Regions from separate parts of the Nocardiopsis sp. YSL2 genome, predicted to be linked through region 1. Evidence: riboswitches for the same ligand, from Rfam matches in the RefSeq annotation. Region 1 holds a riboswitch; each other region holds the start of a gene.
The links. Region 1 has a riboswitch for cobalamin ahead of metE (5-methyltetrahydropteroyltriglutamate--homocysteine S-methyltransferase). Riboswitches for the same ligand answer to the same signal wherever they lie in the genome.
Positions count from the first base shown of each region.

Region 2: it holds a riboswitch for cobalamin, as region 1 does, so the genes downstream of both, M1P99_RS11955 (VWA domain-containing protein) here and metE (5-methyltetrahydropteroyltriglutamate--homocysteine S-methyltransferase) in region 1, are expected to answer to the same signal.
Region 3: it holds a riboswitch for cobalamin, as region 1 does, so the genes downstream of both, M1P99_RS12595 (ribonucleoside-diphosphate reductase subunit alpha) here and metE (5-methyltetrahydropteroyltriglutamate--homocysteine S-methyltransferase) in region 1, are expected to answer to the same signal.

Region 1 covers NZ_JAMOAO010000001.1:4,603,449-4,608,633, forward strand. The annotation lists gene M1P99_RS20215 (polysaccharide deacetylase family protein) at 9-1,553, opposite strand; cobalamin riboswitch at 1,815-1,989, shown strand; gene metE (5-methyltetrahydropteroyltriglutamate--homocysteine S-methyltransferase) at 2,152-4,479, shown strand; gene M1P99_RS20225 (DUF3558 domain-containing protein) at 4,553-5,185, opposite strand, start outside.
Region 2 covers NZ_JAMOAO010000001.1:2,752,094-2,757,278, forward strand. The annotation lists gene M1P99_RS11945 (cobyrinate a,c-diamide synthase) at 1-458, opposite strand, end outside; gene cobO (cob(I)yrinic acid a,c-diamide adenosyltransferase) at 527-1,141, opposite strand; gene M1P99_RS11955 (VWA domain-containing protein) at 1,141-3,300, opposite strand; cobalamin riboswitch at 3,341-3,488, opposite strand; gene cbiE (precorrin-6y C5,15-methyltransferase (decarboxylating) subunit CbiE) at 3,517-4,815, shown strand; gene M1P99_RS11965 (cobalt-precorrin-4/precorrin-4 C(11)-methyltransferase) at 4,917-5,185, opposite strand, start outside.
Region 3 covers NZ_JAMOAO010000001.1:2,904,357-2,909,541, reverse strand. The annotation lists gene M1P99_RS12595 (ribonucleoside-diphosphate reductase subunit alpha) at 1-1,828, opposite strand, end outside; cobalamin riboswitch at 1,986-2,179, opposite strand; gene M1P99_RS12590 (hypothetical protein) at 2,487-3,059, opposite strand; gene M1P99_RS12585 (NYN domain-containing protein) at 3,086-4,813, opposite strand; gene M1P99_RS12580 (sigma-70 family RNA polymerase sigma factor) at 5,010-5,185, opposite strand, start outside.

The DNA of each region.
Region 1 (5,185 bases):
GTCCGCCCCTACACGTCCTCGTGGTCCCCGTCCGGGGACGGGCTCTCCTCGGGCGGTGCGGGGACGCCGTCGACGTAGGTCGCGCCGGGCTCGGTGGTACCGAGCAGCTGGGAGACGGTGACCATGGTGTAGCCGCGCGCGTCCAGCTCACGGATGATCTCGTGGGACGCGGTGATCGACGTGTCGTGGATGTCGTGCATGAGGATGATGGCGCCGTCGGAGGCACCGTTCAGCGCGCGGCCCTTCACGATCGACGCGTTGCGGTCCTTCCAGTCGTTGGTGTCGACGCTCCACAGGATCTGCGCCAGCCCCATGTCCGCGGTCACGGCCGCGACGCTGTCGTCGGTCGCGCCGTACGGCGGACGCATGAGGTCGGGGGTGTAGCCGGTCTCGCGGTAGATCTGTGCCTGCACGGTGGCCAGCTCCGACCGCACAGCGCTCTCGCTCAGGCCCGTCAGGTCGGGGTGGCCGAGCGTGTGGTTGGCGATCTCGTGCCCCTCGGCGTAGGCCCGCCGGACCGTCATCGGGTCCGCCATGACCGGCACACCGGTGACGAAGAACGTGGCCCGCGCGTCGTACTCCGCCAGGGTGTCCAGCAGCGCGGGGGTGCCCCCACCGGGACCGTCGTCGTAGGTCAGGGCCACGCACCTGGTCTCGGGGTCGGAGCAGTCGACCTCGTCGTCGACGGGGGACAGGTGGCCCGGCGTCGGGTCGTCCCGGCCGTCCTTGTCCGCCTCGGGCGGCTCGGCGATGGCGAACCCCCGTACCCCGACGGTCGCCGCGTCGCGCACCCGCGCGCCCAGCTCCGACAGCAGGGGCTCGGTCCCCTCGCGGTCCAGCACCGCGTGCACGCGGCCCTCGTCGGGCGCCGCCACCTGCCCGTCGTCGAACTCCACGACCAGGTCGCCGTCCGGGTTGAACCCGACGGAGTCGTACAGCGCGCCGACCGGGTGGATGGTGTCGGTGTACGCGGAGTCCGGAACGCGTTCCCTGACCAGTCCGTTGGCCTCCGCCAGCTGGTCCTGTCCGCCGAACAGGCGCGTGGACTCGAAGGTCTGCCCGGTGGCGGTGTCGTACCAGTAGGTGCTGTGGCACTCCCGGGTGCCCTCGGAGTCGGTCTCCATGCTCGTCATACGCACGCCCACCACGCCGTCGTTGGCGGCGGTGAGCTGCCACTCGGCCTCGTAGGACTCCGCGCCCGGGTTGGCGGCGTCGAACGCCTCGACGCCGGCGGCCAGTGTCCGGTCGAGGAAGTCGGTGAGCGGCTCGGCGTTGGGCAGGACGGGGTAGCGGACCACCACGTCGAGGTCGCCGTCGTAGGCGAGTTCGGCCTCGTCGAGGTCCACGACCTCGGCGGGGTCGACCACCGTCAGCTCGTCGGGTTCGCCGGTCGCGGGTATCTCGGGAGCACTCGCGTCCTCGGTGGACCCGTTCGAGGCGGTCTCCGAGTCGACGGGGGCCAGGGGCCCCGAGGGACGGGTCGCCAGGTACACCAGTCCCAACAGGACCACCATCGCGACCACAACCGTGATCAGGGGGCGATCAGGTGCCATCGTGGGGTGGGACGGCTTGTTCACCAGGGGTTCTCCACGTTCATCTGCAGACGAACGTTCGCGCGGAGCCGGGGTGCTCCCGCGCGCAACGCTTGTTCATGTGTTGTGTGACGCCCGACACGGAGCGGGGGTTCGCGCGGAAATCGGGCGCATGGCAAGGGATTCTGCGCCGGGTGCAGGGGCGAAGCGGGGGTCTCCCTATACTTGCAGGCGTGGAAGGTACACAGTCCACGAACGCGCCGGTCCGAGCCCCGGACCACAGTGGGCTGTGTCGCAAGAGGGAACCCGGTGCGAGTCCGGGACTGCCCCGCAGCGGTGAGTGGGAACGAAAGTCGCCATGAGCACTGGCACTCCGACCGGAACGGTCGGCGGCTGGGAAGCGGCGTCGAGTAGGTGAGCCGGTCGACCGGCACCGCCCACGAGTCCGAAGACCTGCCTCCGCCCGGTGGCGCACCCGTGCCGCCGGTGGTCCCGCGCCCCGAGGGAGGGCCAAGGGCGGTGGCAGGCGTGCGCGTCCCGGACGCGCTCTGACGCGTGCCCGCGTCCTTCTCTCCTACCCTCGGCCGGGACCCGGCTTTCGACGAGGGGAGAGAAGCTCATGACCACTACTCCGGCGGCCCCGCGGCCGTCCGTGCGCTCCACCGTGCACGGCTACCCGAGGATCGGCCCGCGCCGCGAACTCAAGCGCGCCTGCGAGTCCTACTGGAAGGGGGCCATCGGCGCCCGGGAGCTCGACACCGTCGCCTCCGCCCTGCGCTCGGGCGTCCTGGCCCAGCTGCGCGCGGCGGGCGTCGACGACCTGCCCTCCAACACCTTCTCCCTCTACGACCACGTCCTGGACACCGCGGTCCTGTTCGATCTGGTCCCCTCACGCTTCGCCTCCCCTGCCGCCGCGGCCGACCGCGACGAGGAGCTGCGCCGCTACTTCGCGATGGCCCGCGGCGACGAGGGCGCACCGCCGCTGGAGATGACCAAGTGGTTCGACACGAACTACCACTACCTGGTGCCCGAACTCTCGCCGCGCACCCGGCCCCGCCTGGTCGGAGACAAGCCCGTCGCCGAGTTCCGGGAGGCCGCCGCCGAGGGGTACCACACCCGTCCGGTCCTGCTCGGGCCGCTGACCTTCCTGATGCTCGCCAAGGCCGCTGACGACGCCCCGGCGGGCTGGGATCCGCTCAGCCTGCTCGACCAGCTGCTCGACGCCTACACCCTGCTCCTGGGCGAGTTGAGGTCGGCCGGGGCCACCGAGGTCCAGCTCGACGAACCGATCCTGGCCACCGACGAGGGCCGCGCCGCCACCGACCGCCTGGAGCGCGTCTACCAGCGGCTGGGATCGCTCACCGAGCGCCCCGCCCTGTCGGTGTCCACCTACTTCGGCTCCATCGGCGCCCCCGCGCTGCGCGTGCTCAAGGAGTCCCCGGTCGAGGCGGTGGGTCTGGACCTGGTGACCGACGGCGAGGCCGTCGACGACCTGGTGCAGGTGTCCGGGCTGGGTTCGACCCGGCTGGTGGCCGGGGTCGTGGACGGGCGCAACGTGTGGCGCACCGACGTGCGGGCCGCCGCGGCCACGCTCGGCACACTGCTCGCCCTGACCGACGAGCTCACCGTCGGTACCTCCTGCTCCCTGCTGCACGTGCCCATCGACCTGGACGCCGAGACCGCACTGGAGCCCGAACTGCGCGGAGCCCTGGCCTTCGCCAAGCAGAAGGCCGCGGAAGTGGCCCTGCTCGGCCGCGTCCTCTCCGAGGGCTCCGAGGGGGCCGACGTCGACGACGCGTCGGCCACCCGGCCCCCGTCCTTCACCGACGCCCGTGTACGCGCACGCCTGGACGCGCTCGGCCCGCAGGCGGAACGACGCACCAAGGTACGCGGCCTGCCCACGGACACGCCCCTGACCACCACCACGATCGGGTCCTTCCCCCAGACCCCCGACCTGCGCCGCGCCCGCGCCGCCCACCGCCGGGGCGAACTGTCGGAGCAGGACTACACCAAGCTCCTGCGCGAGGAGATCGACCGCGTCATCGCACTCCAGGAGGACATCGGCCTGGACGTCCTCGTGCACGGCGAGCCCGAGCGCAACGACATGGTCCAGTACTTCGCCGAGCACCTTCGGGGCTTCGGCACCACCGAGTTCGGATGGGTGCAGTCCTACGGGTCCCGGTGCGTGCGCCCGCCGATCCTCTACGGGGACGTCTCCCGGCCCGAACCGATGACGGTCGAGTGGATCACCTACGCACAGGGTCGGACCGACAAACCGGTCAAGGGCATGCTCACCGGACCCGTCACGATGCTGGCCTGGTCGTTCGTCCGCACCGACCAGCCCTTGGGCGAGACCGCCCGCCAGGTCGGACTGGCCCTGCGCGACGAGGTCACCGACCTGGAGCGCGCCGGGATCCGGCACATCCAGGTGGACGAGGCCGCACTGCGCGAGCTGTTGCCGCTGCGCCGGGAGCGGCGCCAGGCCTACCTCGACTGGGCGGTGGGCTCCTTCCGGCTGGCGACCAGCGGTGTCGCGCCGACCACGACCGTCCACACGCACATGTGCTACTCGGAGTTCGGCCTGATCGTCGACGGCATCGAGGCGCTCGACGCCGACGTCACGAGTGTCGAGGCGGCCCGCTCACGCATGGAGCTGGTGGCCGACCTGGGCCGCCGCGGCTACCGCAGGGGGATCGGCCCGGGGGTGTACGACATCCACTCGCCACGGGTGCCCTCGGTGGAGGAGATCGTGGAGTCGCTGCGCCTGGCGGTCGCCCACATCGACGCGGACAAGGTGTGGGTCAACCCCGACTGCGGGCTCAAGACCCGCCGCTACGCCGAGGCGGAGCAGGCCCTGCGCAACATGGTCGAGGCCGCCCGTCGCGTCCGCGCCGAGCTCGAAGCCGGGATCCCACGGGACCGACCGGTCCTGCGGGGACGCCGGTAGCGGAGGAGGCCCGCAGAGCACGCGAGAGGGGGCCGCGGCTTCGCGCCGCGGCCCCCTCGCTGCCTCCGCCGGATCAGGTGCCGACGAGTGCGAGCGCCTCGTTGGCGGCGCCCGTCATGATGTCCTCGACGTTGTCGGGGAGGGTGACCTCGGCGTCCTCGTTGCTGAAGGGCGGGTTCACCTGGTACTCGATCCGGATGTTGAGGTTCGCGGTCCGGATGAGCACGACCGCCTGCGGCACCTCGGTCCCCACGTAGTCGTAGACCGTGGTGACGTACTGGGCCTGGTCGCCCAGGTCGATCTCCTTGTTCTCATCGACACCGTCGGCGACGTAGTTCGTGTAGTCGGACTGACCGGTCACGTCCTCCAGCGCCCTGTTGAAGTCGTCGGTGGCGGCCTCGACGGAGTCGGCGGCGGAGTAGGGGACCTGGTAGGAGATGTCGAAGCTCGCGTAGCCGTCCGCGGGGTTGCCCTCGGGCGGGTCGGCCAGGAGGCTGCTGCACGAGGAGGTGTTGTCCTGGACGGACTTGGTGCCGTCCTCGGTCAGCAGGAAGTCCGACTGGACCTGCTCGGTGAAGGCCTCGCAGGGCTCGGTGGGAACCTCGTAGGGCGGCTCACCGTCGGGCTCGGCGTCGGGCTCGACGGTGTCGTCGTCCTCGGGGGCCTCCTCGCCGGCGGTCTCGGCCTCGGTGGCCTCGACCTGCCG
Region 2 (5,185 bases), 1.9 Mb from region 1:
TTGCGGGCGGAGCCCGCCTGGTTGAGGATCACCCCGGCGACCTCGACCGCCGGATCGTAGGCGGCCATGCCCGCCACCAGCGCGCCCACCGACCGGGACATCCGGGACACGTCCACGACCAGGACCACCGGCGTCCCGGTCAGCGCCGCCACGTGCGCGGACGAGGCGAACCCGTCGGTGCCGAGCCGCCCGTCGTGCAGTCCCATGACCCCTTCCACGACGGCGACACCCGCGCCCCGCGCGCCGTGCAGGAGCAGCGGAGCGACCCGGTCCTCGCCGACCAGGTGGGGATCGAGGTTGCGGCCGGGGCGCCCGGTGGCGAGGGCGTGATAGCCGGGATCGATGTAGTCGGGGCCCACCTTGTGGCCGCTCACCACGTGCCCGGCGGAACGCAGCGCGGCCATCAGCCCGGTCGCGACCGTCGTCTTGCCCTGACCGGTCATGGGCGCGGCGATCATCAACCGGGGCAGGTCCCGGGCCCGCGTCCGCGCCGCCGCTCCCGGCGCCCCGGAACCCCCGGGGGACATCACCACTCGATCCCTCGCTGGCCCTTCCTCCCGGCGTCCATCGGGTGCTTCACCTTCGTCATCTCCGTGACGAGGTCCGCGGCCTCCAGCAGCCGCGGATCGGCGCGCCGTCCGGTGATCACCACGTGCTGTCGGCCGGGACGGTCCCGCAGGGCCGCGACGACCTCGTCGGCGTCGACCCAGCCCCAGGCGATCGGGTAGGTGAACTCGTCGAGGATGAGCAGGTCGTGCGTCTGGTCGGCGAGCCGGCGCCTGATCTCCGCCCAGCCCTCCACGGCCGCCGCCGCGTGGTCCTCCGTCCCGTCCTTCCGACGGATCCACGACCAGCCCGAACCCATCTTGTGCCACTCGACCGGGCCGCCCTCGCCGGTCTCCTCGTGCAGCTCGCCCAGGCGCTCCAGGACGGTCTGCTCGCCGATGCGCCACTTCGCCGACTTGACGAACTGGAACACGCCGATCCGCCAGCCCTGGTTCCAGCCGCGCAGCGCGAGACCGAACGCGGCGGTCGACTTGCCCTTCCCGTCGCCGGTGTGGACGGCGAACAGCGGCTGGTTGCGGCGCTGCCGCGTGGTGAGTCCGTCGTCGGGGACGACGAGCGGTTGTCCTTGAGGCATCAGGCGGCCCTCTCTCGTACGGCGCTGCCCAGCGCGTCGGCGCTGACTTCACTGACGGGTACGTGGTCGGCTCCCAGCCGGGCGGCGAGGGTGGCGGCCAGGCCCAGACGCATCGGACCGGACTCGCCGTCCACCACGACGGTGGCCACGCCCAGGCCCGCGACGTGGTCGGCGGCGCTCATCGCCCGCCCCACGGCGCCCGAGCCCCCCGTGGCCCGGCCATCGGTGACCACGACCAGGAGCGGGCGCAGCTTCGGGTCCCGCAGCCGCTCGCGCTGGAGGACGCGAGCCGCCTCCACCAGCCCCTCGGCGATCGGGGTACGGCCGCCGGCGGGCAGGTCGTCGAGTCGGGCCGCGGCCACGTCGACGGAACGGGTGGGCGGCAGAGCGAGTTCGGCGCTCCGGCCCCGGAAGGTGACCAGGCCGACCTTGTCGCGGCGCCGGTAGGCGTCCAGGAGGAGGGACAGGACCGCGGTCTTGACCTCGGTCATGCGCTTGCGCGCCGCCATCGACCCGGACGCGTCCACGCAGAAGAGGATCAGGTTGGTCTCCTGGCCCTCGCGCACCGCGACGCGCAGGTCACGGGGCTGGATCCGCAGCCGGCCTCCGCCTTGGGGCGGTTCGCCGCCCCGCGGCCGGGACGCGGCGGCGCGCACGGTCTCGACCAGGTGGAGCGAGGTGCCGGGCCCCTGGCCGGGCGGGGTCGCGCCGATCCGGCGGCCCCGGGTGCCGATGGCCCGGCTGCGCCTGCCGTCGGCGCCCTCTCCCGTGCCCCGCACGGTGAGCGTCCGGGGCCGGTAGGGAGCGGTCGCCTTGGCCAGGACCGACGAGCCGGTGCCGTCGTCCCGCCCGTCGGAGCCGTCCCGTCCGGGAGAGGGGGCCTCCTCCTCGGTCGGTGCGTCGTGCGTCCCGTCGCCGGGCTCGGCCGGGTCGCCCCGGTCGTCAGCGGACGCCTCGGGACCGGCCCCGCCGTCGGCGGGGCCGTCGGGCGCGGGCGGGGGCTGCTCTCCGGCGTCCGAAGGCCCTTCCGTCTCCGCCGACTCCTCCGTCCCTTCCGTGCTCTCCGCACCATCCGTCCCATCCGACCCGTCGCCCTCCGGCGGGTCGGTCGGGTCGGGCGGCGGCTCCTCATCCCCCAGCACCCGGTCGAGGAGGTCCTCGTCGAGCCCCGGAGCGTCGAACGGGTTGCGGCGGCGCCGGTGCGGAAGGGCGAGCAGGGCGGCACGGCGGATGTCGGCCAGCGTGACCGAGGTGCGGCCCGCCCAGGCCGCGTGCGCCACCGCCGTGCGCGCGGTGACGATGTCGGCCCGCAGGCCGTCCACCCCGAACGCCGCGCACACCTCGGCGATCTTCAGCAGCGCCGCCTCGGACAGCAGCACCCGGCCGAGCAGCTCCCTGGCCTCGGCGATGCGTTCGGCGAGCGCCTTCTCCGCCTCGTGGAAGCGGGCCGAGAAGGCGACCGGGTCCGCATCGTAGGCCATGCGCCTGCGCACCACCTCGGCCCGCGACGCGGGGTCACGCGGCGCGGCGATCTCGACGGTGAGCCCGAACCGGTCCAGGAGCTGCGGGCGCAGCTCGCCCTCCTCGGGGTTCATCGTGCCGATGAGCAGGAACCGGGCGGCGTGCTCGACGGAGAACCCGTCGCGCTCCACGGTCACGCGGCCGGTCGCGGCGGCGTCCAGGAGGAGGTCCACGAGGTGGTCGTGGAGCAGGTTGACCTCGTCGACGTACAGCAGACCCCGGTGGGAGCGGGCGAGCAGGCCGGGTTCGTAGGCCACCTGGCCGTGCGTGAGCGCCTGCTCCAGGTGCAGGGAGCCGAGCACGCGGTCCTCGGTGGCGCCGACCGGGAGTTCGACGAGCCGGACCGGCCTGCTCTCCACGGCCGTTCCCGGCCCGAACGGGCCGTCCGGGGAGCGCTGGGCGGTGTCGGCGGGGTCCACGGAGAAGCGGTCGCCCTGGTAGACCTCGATGGGCGGGAGGAGGGAGGCCAGGGCTCGTACGGCGGTGGACTTGGCCGTGCCCTTCTCACCGCGTACCAGGACACCGCCGATCTCCGGCGAGAGGCTGCTGAGGACGAGGGACAGGCCCAGGTCGTCGAGGTCGTCGGCGTCGCAGCCGACGATCGCGGAGAAGGGGTAGTGCGATGGCACCCATGGCATGTGAGGCTCCCGCTCGTGTCGCCATCCGTAAGGACGGGCGCGAGGCCGGTCTTCGGACTTGCCGAGTCCTCCCTCACGGAGGCTCGGTTCACCGCAGCGGGCCTGTGCCGGAATCTCACCGGGCTTCCCAGATTCTCCCCTTCCGCCGTCCCCACCCTTTCCGATGGTTGGGCCGTAGGGGCACCTCGTGCCTGTGGCCACGATAGCGTCGAGGCCATGCAGGCCGACCCTCCCCCTCCCACCGAACCCCGGATCACCGTCGTCGGCGTCGGTGCCGACGGCTGGCCCGGTGTACCGGAGCGGCTTCGTCGGCTCATCCTCGACGCGGATGTGGTCCTGGGCGGCCACCGGCACCTGGCCATGCTGCCGGAGCGGCCCGGACAGCGCCGGGCGGCCTGGCCCTCGCCCCTCCGGGAGGGACTGCCGGATCTGCTGGGCTCCCTCGCGCTCGACGACGCCGCCACCGTGGCCCTCGCGTCCGGTGATCCGTTCGTCTCCGGGATCGGCACCACACTCGTCGATCTGCTGGGGGCCGGGGCGGTGCGGGTGGAACCGGCCGTGTCCTCGGTCGCTCTGGCCCGGGCCCGCATGGGCTGGCCCGCCGAGCGCTGCGCGGTGGTGAGCCTGGTCGGGCGCGACCCGCGCCTGGTCCTGCGGCAACTGGCTCCCGGCCGCCGGGTCCTCGTACTGTCCTCCGACGGGCGGACCCCCGCGGCGGTCGCGGCCCTGTTGGCGGATGCCGGCTACGGGGCCAGCCGGATGACCGTCCTGGGCGACCTGGGAGCGGGTTCGGGATCGGACCCGGTGCCGGGCGCAGGCGCGGAACCGGAACCGGGACCGGGATCGGAATCCCGGCTGGAGGCCACGGCCGACGACTGGCTGTCGGACCCGCCGGGACCCGTGTCCCCGCTCCACGTGCTCGCTCTGGAGTTCGTCGGCCCACCCGGGTACGGCCTGGCCGCTGGCCTGCCGGACGAGGCGTTCGAGCACGACGGCCAGCTCACCAAGCGCGACCTGCGGGCCTCGGCCCTGGCCCGGCTGGCGCCCTCGCCGGGGGAGCACCTGTGGGATGTGGGCGCGGGTGCGGGTTCGGTCGGCATCGAGTGGATGCGCGCCCATCCCACCTGCACCGCCACAGCGGTCGAGTCCCACCCCGAGCGCGCCGCCCGGATCGGCCGCAACGCGGGCCGCCTCGGCGTCCCGGGACTGTCGGTCGTGACCGGCCGGGCACCGGACGCCCTGGCTGGGCTGCCCATTCCCGACGCGGTGTTCGTCGGCGGCGGCGCGACCCGGCCGGGAGTACTGGACACCTGCCTGCGGGCGCTGAGGCCCGGCGGCCGGCTCGTGGTGCACGGCGTGACGCTGGAGACCGAGCACCTGCTCGCGGACGCCTACCGGCGCCACGGAGGCGAGCTCACCCGGATCGCCGTCGAGACCGCCGCGCCCATCGGCACGTTCACCGGCTGGGCACCCGCCCGCACGGTCACCCAGTGGTTCCTGGCCTCCGGGCACTGACCGTCACCGCTCCCGACCGTGCCGGACCGCGGGGGCACCACGCACCGCGCCGTCCTGGTCCCAGCGGGCCACGGCCCCCACTCCCGCGGCGGGCCGGTGCGTCACCGGCCGGGGTCCACACCCCTGGGCCGGGCCGGGTCGTAGAGGAAGGACTCGCCACCCTCGCGGGCGTCCAGCGCCCACCCCACCAGCACGACCGCCGCCTGCCGGAACCCGGCCTCCTCCACCGCGTCCGCGATGGTGGCGACCGTGCCGCGCAGGACGGCCTCACCGGGCTGGCTGGCGCGGTGGACGACCACGACCGGGCAGTCGGCGCCGTACTCGGGACCGACCTCCGCCATCAGCTCCCGCACCCGCCTGATCGCCAGGT
Region 3 (5,185 bases), 1.7 Mb from region 1:
CGCCGCGGTCCATGTCCAGCACGCCGCCGCGGGCCTCGGCCAGCAGCCGCAGGGAGTCGATCGGCAGGATGCCCTGGCTCCACAGCGAGCCGTCGAAGGACTCGTAGGAGCCGCGCTCGGCGGCCAGCTCCGCGGAGGCCTCGATCGCGTAGTAGCTGATCAGCTCCATGCTCTCGTCGGCGAACGTGACGGCGCCGTCCGAGGCGTAGGGGGTGCGCAGCTTGAACAGCGCGTCCTGGAAGCCCATCAGGCCCAGGCCCACGGGGCGGTGGCGCATGTTCGCTCGGCGCGCCTCGGGGATCGTGTAGAAGTTCACGTCGATGACGTTGTCGAGCATGCGCACGGCGGTGCGCACGGTCCGGCGCAGCCGCTCGGCGTCCAGGCCCTGCGGTCCCACGTGCTGGGCGAGGTTGACCGATCCCAGGTTGCAGACGGCGACCTCGTCGGCGCTGGTGTTCAGCGTGATCTCGGTGCACAGGTTGGAGGAGTGGACCACGCCCGTGTGCTGCTGGGGCGAGCGCAGGTTGGAGGGGTCCTTGAAGGTGATCCACGGGTGGCCGGTCTCGAACAGCATGGTGAGCATGCGGCGCCACAGCTCGACGGCCGGCAGGGTCTTGGACACCTTGATCCGGCCCGCCGCGGCCTCGGCCTCGTAGCGGGTGTAGGCCTCGGCGAAGTCCGTGCCGTACTTGTCGTGCAGGTCGGGCACCTCGTTCGGCGAGAACAGGGTCCAGTCGCCGCCCTCCTCGACCCGCTGCATGAACAGGTCGGGGACCCAGTTCGCGGTGTTCATGTCGTGGGTGCGGCGGCGCTCGTCACCGGTGTTCTTGCGGAGGTCGAGGAACTCCTCGATGTCGATGTGCCAGGTCTCCAGGTAGGCGCAGACCGCGCCCTTCCGCTTTCCCCCCTGATTGACCGCGACGGCGGTGTCGTTGGCGATCTTCAGGAACGGGACGACGCCCTGGCTCTTGCCGTTGGTCCCCCGGATGTGCGATCCGAGGCCGCGGACCGGGGTCCAGTCGTTGCCGAGGCCGCCCGAGTACTTGGACAGCATCGCGTTGTTGCTGATGCCGTGGAAGATGTCCTGCAGGTCGTCGCCGACGGTGGTGAGGAAGCACGACGACAGCTGGGCGCGGACCGTGCCCGCGTTGAACAGGGTGGGCGTGGAGGCCATGAAGTCGAACGAGGAGAGCAGCTCGTAGAACTCGATCGCGCGCGCCTCGCGGTCGTCCTCGTTGAGCGCCAGGCCCATCGCCACGCGCATGAAGAACGCCTGCGGCAGCTCGTAGCGGACCTCGTCGCTGTGCAGGAAGTAGCGGTCGTAGAGGGTCTGGATGCCCAGGAAGGTGAACTGCTCGTCGCGCTCGGGGCGCAGCGCCTTGCCCAGGCGGTCCAGGTCGAACCGGGCCAGCGCGGGGTCGAGCTGCCCGAGGTCGATGCCGCGGCCGACGTAGGCGGCCAGGTAGGCCGGGTAGCGGTCGGCCATCTCGGACTGGCCCGCGGCGTCGGGGGATCCGCTGATGAACGTGAGGGCCTCGCGGCGGAGCTTGTCCAGCAGCAGGCGCGCGGCCACGTGGGAGTAGTCGGGGTCGACCTCCACGAAGCTGCGGGCCGCCATGACCAGCGCGAGTTCGACCTCGGCGTCGGAGATGCCGGGGAAGAAGCCGCGTCGGGCCTCCGTGAGGACCTTGTCCGCCGAAACACCCGACAGCCGCGCGCAGGCCTCGGTTACGACGTGCTCGATCCGGTCGATGGCGGCGGGGGGCGCGCCGTCGGTGGCCGTCTCGGGCCGGACGGATGCGGGCACGGCCTCGACGTCAAGGGTCATACAGCGGCTCCAACCTCGGTAGAAGAGTCCCGGCGGGGAGGGGACACGAGTCAGCAAGGCGCACGGCACACCGGGGGGACCGACGCACTGGATGCGAGCGGTCGACGGACCGGTGGGTCGGCGCGGCTCACCCTCGAAGCCCCGTCGTCGGCGCACGTCTGGCGTGCGCGCCGGTGGCAGGTCTTCGGGCTCGTGGGCGGCCTACCGACTGTCGCTTCCCGGGCACTCTCAGGGGTTCCCAGTGCGTGTGACGGCCTTCGTTCCCACTTACCGCTGCGGGGCAGCCCCGGATTCACACCGGGTTCCCTCTCGCCTCACCCCGCGGGGTGAACCACCAGCGGGCCCGATACTACATCTAGGGGATGGCGCCTCGGAACACCGCAAGATGATGGCGTGTCGCCGATTTCTCGGGTTCCACCCGGACGAGGATGAGCACACCGGGGGCGTGGTATGGCACGCCTCGGACCCCCGCCACAGCGGGGGGTTCGGGCAAGGGCTCGGACGCCGCGGGAAGGCGGCCGGACTCAGACTAGGCCCCCGTGGGGGCGATGGCGATCAGGGCGCGTGGTGAAGTTCCCGACGGTCGTGGTGCGGCCGCCGGGGCGGTGGGGTGGTGTGGCCGGGCGGCGCGGTGCGGCGCCGCGGGGGACGCACGCGCTCAGAGCGCATCGGCCCACTCGTCCAGATCGTCCTCGTCCAACCCGAGATCGGTGCGGATACGGAACCGGATGCGCAGCAGCTCCATCAGCAGATCGTGCACGTAGGGGGTCACCTCGCCATCGACGTGCCGGCGGGCGCCGGCTGTGGCCCACCTCTCGGCGCCTTCCAGGTCGTCGTGGGCGTAGAGCGCCTCCGCGATGTGGATGTGGGTGGACAGGCCGTGCGGCCCCTCGGTCTCCAGGCGTTTGAGCTGCGCCTGTGCCCGCTCCACTTCGTCCAGGTGCAGGAGCGCGCCTGCGCGCAGGGCGCGCGCGTCGATCACCGTGGAGCCGCCGTCGTCGATCGCCCGCTGGTAGGCCGCGCAGGCACGCTCGAACTCCTGCGCGATCTCCCACTGCTCCCCCGCCCGGACGAACAGCTCCGCGCGGCCGATCTCACTACCGGCGTCGACCCGGTTGGCCAGCTCCAGTAGCTGGGCGGCGACTCCTCCGTGTTCGCCGGACCTGACGGCATGGAACTCCAGACGATCGAGCTCCGCCGTCGTCACGTGCGTCAACCGCATCGCCGCCATCCCCTACTCGCACTCCCACGCGCCGCTCAGGGCCTGGCGCGCTCCAGTGCCTGCCAGAACCCCTGGCGCAGTCCGTCCCGGACCTCGTCGCGCAACAGGTGGTCGATCGGTAGCGAGGACCCCTGGAGCAGACGCGCCTCCAGATCGGAGGGCATCCGGGGCCTACGCGCGAGAACGGCCTCCACCCACAGGGCGGGCGCCTCGCGGGCGATCGACTCCGCGAAGTCGTTCCCTTCTTTGTGCGCGACATGCACCGCTTCGTCAACGGTATTCGCGCCGGGACCGCTCTGCTGGGGATATCCAGGACTTGAACGCGGTTCCTGATAACCGTCGGTACCGTACCGGACGGTGTCGTGGTCGGGACCAGTAGGCGGCCGCACCCCGTATCCGGGTGCCGGCCCGCCGCGTCGTGCGGCGTCAGTTTCCGTACTGGTCCCATAGGTAGGGTTTGTCTCGTGCCCACCCCCGAAACCGGAGTCGTCCCCGGGTCCGAACCGCTGTTCCGGCGGTGGCGCGCTTCTCTGCGGTGGCGCGTGTCCCGTCTGGGGGTCGGCGGCGAACGAGGGCTGTGGTCCCGTCCCCGACGCGAAGGACTGTTGTGGCCCGGTCCCACCGGCGAAGGACTGTTGCGGTCCGGTACCGCCCGCGAAGGAGCGCTGCGGGCCCGTCCCCGGCGAGTACGGTCGCTGGGCCCCGGTCATCGGCTGCCCGTTGCCCATCGGCTGGCCGTTCCCCGTGGGGGCCTGTCTGCCCGGCAGGGTGTAGCCCTCCGGCCGGCCCAGACCGCCGTGGGAGCCCGTCATCGGGTAGTTCCCCTGGCCGTTGGGGGTCGAGGGCGCCCCGCCCGCGGACGTGCCCGGATAGCGGCCGCCGCCCATGGCGGGCTGTCCCCCGGACGGAAACCCGTTGGCGTCGATCGGACCGGACGGCTGGGAGTCGGCACCGCGCCCGGCCAGGTGGTCCCCGCCGCCGCGCTGCTGTGCGAGCGACCTGCGCATGGCGCGCAGCTGGTCCATGGCGCTGCCCTGGGGCGCGGGCTGCCCGCCGGTTTCGGCGAACATCGCCTCCAGGCCCCCGCTGGACGTGGTGGCCGGCTCGACCCGGCTCGCACCGGGCTGGGCGACCACGGGCTGGCGGGGGGTCTCGGGCGCCGAGCGGGCGCGGCCGTTGGCGAACGGCGTGGTGGTCTTGGAGGCGCTCTCCTGGGAGGCCTCACTGCCGGTGAGCAGGTTCACGTGCGGCCGGAGGTGGCCGGCGCCGATCTCGATGAGGTCGTCGCATTCGCGGCGCAGCTGGCGGGAGATCGTCCAGTTGCCCTCGACGGAGATGTGCACGACGGTGACGCGCACGCCGAGGTCCTGCACGTCCGCGACGACCGACGCCATGTCCTCGTCCCCGCTGACCAGGACGGCGTCGCACAGGACGCCGGTGCGGGCCAGGGTCGTGAGGTCCCGTTGGACGTAGCTCTCCACGCCCTCGCGCCGTCCGGGCCTGATCCGCGCCGCGCGGAACTTGATGCCCGGGATGTCGGCGATGCCGTCCTGTTCCTGCGTGCGGCGATCGTCGGCGACGGCCTCGTACCAGTAGCACCGCAGCAGCGGCAGGCCGGTGCGGTCGCGCGCGACCTCGTTGAGGAACTGGACGAGTCCGGAGTAGTCCCAGGAGACGGAGTCCCGGTTGCGGGTTCCGTGTACGGCCATCGCGCCGTCAGCGAGAAGGTACCCCGCGTCGACGAACAACGCGCAGCGGTCCACGTGACACCGCCCCCTTCCCTATCAACTCTGGGCCATATCCATGGCCGGGGCACAGCCTAGCCAAAACTGTCTCGTTTTGTGTGCCACCTTCAAATACTGAGAGTTACTTACTAGGCACGCATAGTCGGATTTCGGCATCCGTCCCGGTGAGCCGGGTCCACGGAGCGTCACCGCGGCGGCACCGGCGGACCCGCTGTCAGGTCCGCATGGGCGCCGTCACCGCCACGACACCGATCAGCACGGCGTCCCCCTCCGAGGCGACGCGCAACTCCGACTCGCGCCCGAGCACCGGCGCGGTCCGGAGCACGTCGGTTCCGAAGGCCATGGGGTCGCCGACCGCGCCGCGCGCCGACCCGACGAAGGCGTTGTCGC